Regions from separate parts of the Fictibacillus halophilus genome, predicted to be linked through region 2. Evidence: riboswitches for the same ligand, from Rfam matches in the RefSeq annotation. Region 2 holds a riboswitch; the other holds the start of a gene.
What was found. Region 2 has a riboswitch for S-adenosylmethionine ahead of I5J82_RS20075 (methionine ABC transporter ATP-binding protein). Riboswitches for the same ligand answer to the same signal wherever they lie in the genome.
Positions count from the first base shown of each region.

Region 1: another riboswitch for S-adenosylmethionine. It lies ahead of metK (methionine adenosyltransferase); the one in region 2 lies ahead of I5J82_RS20075 (methionine ABC transporter ATP-binding protein).

Region 1 is NZ_JAEACF010000001.1:2,368,345-2,371,525, forward strand. It holds gene metK (methionine adenosyltransferase) at 169-1,374, opposite strand; SAM riboswitch class I at 1,537-1,667, opposite strand; gene pckA (phosphoenolpyruvate carboxykinase (ATP)) at 1,929-3,181, shown strand, end outside.
Region 2 is NZ_JAEACF010000007.1:7,073-10,253, reverse strand. It holds gene I5J82_RS20080 (methionine ABC transporter permease) at 1-450, opposite strand, end outside; gene I5J82_RS20075 (methionine ABC transporter ATP-binding protein) at 506-1,519, opposite strand; SAM riboswitch class I at 1,588-1,694, opposite strand; tRNA gene I5J82_RS20070 (tRNA-Ser) at 1,941-2,033, opposite strand; gene serS (serine--tRNA ligase) at 2,278-3,181, opposite strand, start outside.

The DNA of each region.
Region 1 (3,181 bases), on a different contig from region 2:
ACACGAGGTAATCACAATTATATCCGTCAATAAGGTACATTTTTTTCAGTAAAACTTCTGATTAATTCCTTATTTAAAAATTTTTTCGATTTTCAACAGATCCTCCTTAACTGACGGATCACTACAAAAAAAGCAGACTTCCATTAGGAAGTCTGCTTTAACATATCATTAAATATTCGCTTGTTTCTTAAGCTCTGCAGCTTTATCTGTGTTTTCCCAAGGAAGATTGATGTCAGTACGTCCGAAGTGGCCGTATGCAGCAGTTTGCTTGTAGATCGGACGGCGAAGATCAAGCATCTTAATGATTCCAGCCGGACGAAGATCGAAGTTGTTGCGAACTAGTTCTACAAGAACTTCTTCAGAAACTTTTCCTGTTTCAAAAGTGTTTACAGCGATTGAAACGGGTTGAGCTACACCGATTGCATAAGCAAGCTGAACTTCTACTTTGTCAGCTAGACCTGATGCTACGATGTTCTTAGCTACATAACGAGCAGCATAAGCAGCTGAACGGTCAACTTTAGTTGCGTCCTTACCTGAGAATGCACCGCCACCGTGACGAGCATATCCACCGTAAGTATCAACGATGATCTTACGGCCAGTAAGACCAGCATCACCTTGTGGTCCACCGATTACGAAACGGCCAGTTGGGTTGATGAAGTATTTTGTGTTCTCGTCGATCAACTCAGCAGGAACAACAGGTGTGATTACTTTTTCTTTGATGTCTCTTTGAATTTCTTCAAGTGTGTTCTCAGGGTGATGCTGAGTAGAAATGACGATTGTGTCGATACGTACTGGCTTATCGTTCTCATCATACTCAACAGTTACTTGAGTTTTTCCATCTGGACGTAAGTATGGAATCTCTTCAGTCTTACGAACTTCTGTAAGACGACGAGATAATTTATGAGCTAGCGAGATTGGAAGAGGCATAAGCTCTTCTGTTTCGTTACACGCAAATCCGAACATTAGACCTTGGTCACCTGCACCGATTGCTTCGATTTCAGCATCTGTCATAGAACCTTCTCTTGCTTCAAGAGCTTGGTCAACACCCATCGCGATATCAGCAGATTGCTCATCGATAGAAGTTAATACTGCACACGTTTCAGAATCGAAACCATATTTTGCACGATCATAACCGATTTCTTTAATTGTCTCACGTACAACTTTTGGGATATCTACATAAGTAGAAGTTGTGATTTCACCTGCAACAAGTACAAGACCTGTAGTTACAGATGTTTCACATGCTACACGAGCATTTGCATCATTAGCTAAAATTTCATCTAGAATCGCATCTGAGATCTGATCACAGATCTTATCTGGATGGCCTTCTGTAACGGATTCTGATGTAAATAAACGACGACTAACTTTTTTGGACAAGTTAATATCCTCCCTTTAACTGCTTTCAGTATGATACGGTACTTTATTCTTATCTATTTTACACAGTTTATGTTCTTAACCTGAAAAAGGCATAAAAAAAGCCCTTCCCTGTTTCACATACATTCACGAGGGAAAAGGTTTTAAAACCATAATGCCTTCAACCTCTTATTGTCCAAGGTTATTTTCACCTTGCAGGTTAGCACCTTTTCATTTCCAGTGGCGTTATTGTTACCACTTTCATGTCGGTTGCTGGGTTTCATAGGGCCTGTCCCTCCACCTACTCAGAATAAGAGTAGCCGTTCTCGAAATATGATAGCGTAATGAGCACTCTCTGTCAATAGAAAACCCTATGAATAGCAATTAGTTTAGAGTATTATATTCTATAGAATGAAAGCGTTTTAAATAAGATGGATAATTCACATGATTTTAATCTTTTTTTAGGAAGCAAGAACTTTTTTGATGCACTTTCATAAAATAGTATACATTATTTAATTCAATGTGTTATACTAATTTTCGAATATATCACTCTAGGATAAAGGATGGTACTGTCTCATATGAATACTTTGGAATTTACGACAACCTTAAACGATCTTGTGACCCGTGAAACAACTCACCAGAACTTACCTGTTCCGGTTTTAGTAGAAAAATCTCTTCAGCGTAACGAGGGCATCCTTACATCCACAGGAGCACTTCAAGCTACAACGGGGAAATATACAGGCCGTTCCCCTGAGGATAAATTTATCGTTGAAGATGCTTCCATTAAAGATTCAATCGATTGGGGAAAGGTAAATAAGCCATTTTCACCAGAAAACTTTGATAAATTATACAAAAAAGTCCTCCAATACTTAGGGAATAAAGAAGAATTATTCGTATTTAAAGGGTTTGCTGGTGCAGACCGCGAGTATCGCCTTCCTATCCAAGTAATCAATGAGTATGCATGGCATAACCTTTTTGCTCATCAAATGTTTGTGCGCCCGAACCACGATGAGCTAGATACTCATGAATCTCAATTCACAGTTGTTTCAGCGCCAGGATTTCAAGCTAACCCGGCTGAAGATGGAACAAACTCCGAGACATTTATTATCGTTTCTTTCGAGAAGAAAATTGTTTTGATCGGTGGTACTGAGTACGCAGGTGAAATTAAAAAATCTGTATTCTCTGTCATGAACTACATTCTACCTGAAAAAGGCATTCTATCTATGCACTGTTCTGCAAACGTTGGGAATGAAGGAGATGTGGCTTTATTTTTCGGACTATCCGGAACTGGAAAAACTACTTTATCTGCTGACCCGAATCGTCGTTTGATCGGAGATGATGAGCATGGTTGGGCTAACACTGGTGTCTTCAATATCGAAGGTGGATGTTATGCTAAAACAATCGACCTCTCTAAAGAAAAAGAACCACAAATTTGGAACGCGATTCGTTTTGGAAGTGTTTTAGAGAATGTGATGATCGACCCAGTTACGAGAGAAGCTGATTATAAAGATTCTTCACTAACAGAAAACACACGCGCAGCGTATCCTGTTGATGCTATTCCAAATATTATTCAACCAAGTGTCGCAGGACACCCGAACACAATCATCTTCTTAACAGCTGACGCATTCGGTGTACTGCCTCCAATCAGCAAACTTACTAAAGAACAAGCAATGTATCACTTCTTATCAGGATACACAAGCAAACTAGCAGGAACAGAAAGAGGCGTAACATCACCACAAGCTACGTTCTCAACATGTTTCGGCGCACCATTCCTGCCACTCCCTGCTACCGTTTATGCTGAGATGCTTGGCAAGAAAATCGATCAGCACAA
Region 2 (3,181 bases):
GCCGACGATGCCTGCCATGGCTGAATAGCCAAGTAAGCTGATTGCGGTTACCGTTATCGCTTGAACGATTCCCGGCTTCGCTTCTGGAAGGAGTACTTCACGTATGATCATCCATGGCGTAGCGCCCACTGCAACGGCCGCTTCGATCACTCCTTTATCGATCTCTCGTAAAGAGGTTTCTACGAGCCTCGCAAAGAAAGGGATGGCTGCGACGGATAAAGAGACAGATGCTGCAGTTGGTCCGATCGTTGTTCCGGTGATGAGTTGAGTCAACGGTAATAAAGCGACTAATAAAATGATGAATGGTACAGAGCGGACCAAGTTCACAAGAATGCCTGCTATCTGCTTGATCCACACATTCTCAAACAACAGACCTTTGTCGGTAACAAACAGGATGATTCCCAGCGGTAGACCAACAATTAATGAAACACCTAGTGATATGGCGACCATATATAATGTTTCAAAAAATGCTTTATTCAAATCTGGAAGGATATTTAAAATAGAATCAAGCAACTTGTTTCACCACCTCAAGATTTTCTATGCGACTTTCAATATACGAAATCGCTCGCTTTACTTCTGCCTCTTCACCGACTAGTTCCATGATGAAGATTCCAAGCGGCGTGTCTTGAATATATTCGATCTTACCGTGAAGGATATTTCCTTTTACACTAAAGTTTTGGAAAAGCTCAGAAACTACGGCTTCTTCTGCAATGGCCCCTTTAAACTGTATCTTGATGACGGTCCCTTTTCTGTTCTTTAGGAGCGGTTCTGGTAGATCCATCTGAATCACAGAGCTGATAAACGTTTTAGTAAGCTCTTTTTCTGGGTTAGCAAAAATGTTATACACATCTCCCGACTCGATGATTTCCCCATCCTGCATGATGGCCATTCGGTGGCAGATTTCTTTTACCACTTCCATCTCATGAGTGATCAGCACGATCGTAATTCCTAATTTTTTATTGATGGACTTCAGAAGGGAAAGAATAGATCTCGTTGTATTCGGATCAAGAGCTGAAGTAGCTTCATCACAAAGTAAAACCTTCGGGTCATTGGCAAGAGCTCTCGCGATGCCTACTCGCTGTTTCTGGCCACCACTCAGCTGAGAAGGGTACTGATCTTTTTGATTCTCTAATCCCACCATCTTCAAAAGCTCGTATGTCTTACGGTTGATTTCCTCTTTCGTTTTCCCGGCTGCTTTTAAAGCGAAAGCGATGTTCTCAAAAACCGTCTTCGCACTGATCAAATAAAAGTGCTGAAAGATCATACCGATTTTAAGACGCTCCAAGCGCAGCTCCTTTTTCCCTAGCTTCGTAATGGAGATGCCATCGATTTTGATTTCTCCTGATGTTGGTTTTTCCAATAAATTAAGACAGCGCAGCAACGAACTCTTCCCAGCCCCGCTATATCCTACAATGCCAAAGATCTCACCTTTTTCTATCGTCAGTGAAACATTTTTCACTCCGATGATCTCTTTGCCTTTTACTTTATATAATTTCGTCACGTCCTTGATTTCGATCATATGTCCTCCCCCTTACCATATAAAAAAGCCCTCTTCATTTCATGGAAGAGGGCGAATAAGTAAACATCGACTTATCTTCCAGAATGAATCATCATTCTGCAGGAAGTAGCACCGTTCCAATATGGAGGTTGCCGGACGTCATAGGGCCTGATCCCTCGGTCTCTCTGAATAAGCATTGCATTATTGAATTAAGTTATAGTTGTCATCATACGCTCTGTCTAAAAGTTCTGTCAATACTTAATTTTATCGCTTTAAAGTGTTAGCGCTTACATAAGTTGATATCAAAGGTTTAATTATTTTAGGGTTTTCTCCGAGTTTTTCCAAAATGAACGATGGCAGTTTCTGTGCTTCCATTAAAGTTTTGAAAAAAACATAACAAAAAACCTCATCCGAGAAACTCAGATGAGGTTGAATATGTATATGGAGGAGGTAGAGGGATTCGAACCCCCGCGGGTCGTTAAACCCCTGTCGGTTTTCAAGACCGATCCCTTCAGCCGGACTTGGGTATACCTCCGTGTGACTGACAAGAACTATAATAACATGATGATAAATAAAGTGTCAACGGTTTTTAAAAACTTTTTTTGTTTTTTATTTTACCTTTTTTGGAGGTGCATTTTTACGGTACGTGTTCTTTTATTTATTACACGTACGCCGCTAAAACAGTGCTTACCACCTGAAACCTTTTACACCCTTAAACATACAAAAGCTGACTCTAAAAGCCCTTTTAGAGACCATTTTTGAGTCAGCTTCTTCATTTTTTACTTAATAACTTCTTTGTTACCCATATATGGACGCAGAACTTCTGGAATCACTACAGTTCCATCTTCTTGTTGGTAATTCTCTAAGATAGCGGCTACTGTACGACCGATCGCAAGTCCAGATCCGTTTAGCGTATGAACGAATTCTGGCTTTCCTTTTGCATCTCTACGGAAACGAATTTGAGCACGGCGCGCTTGGAAGTCCTCAAAGTTAGAGCAAGAAGAAATCTCGCGGTATTCACCATAGCTAGGAAGGTATACTTCAATATCGTATTTCTTAGCTGCTGTGAATCCTAGGTCAGCCGTACACATGCTGAGTACGCGGTACGGAAGGTTGAGCAGCTGAAGTACTTTTTCAGCGTGTCCTGTAAGCTTCTCGAGCTCTTCATAAGAATCCTCAGGTTTAACGAAGCGAACAAGCTCTACCTTGTTGAACTGATGCTGACGGATCAAACCGCGCGTATCGCGTCCTGCAGAACCTGCTTCAGAACGGAAACAAGCGCTGTACGCCGCATATGTGATCGGTAGTTCGTCAGCTGTTAGAATCTCTTCTCGGTGCATGTTCGTTACAGGAACCTCAGAAGTTGGAATCAAGAAGTAATCTTCTTCGCGAATTTTAAATGCGTCTTCTTCAAACTTAGGAAGCTGACCTGTTCCTGTCATGCTTTGACGGTTAACCATGTACGGAGGCAGCACCTCTGTGTAGCCATGCTCATCTTCGTGCAGATCCATCATAAAGTTGATAAGTGCACGCTCTAAACGAGCTCCTAGACCTTTATAAAAAGCGAAACGGCTGCCTGTCACTTTTGCTCCACGTTCAAAATCAACGATATTGAGTTCAGTTGCGAGATCCCAGTGAGGTTTTGCTTCAAAAGCAAACTCAGGAACATCTCCCCAATGACGT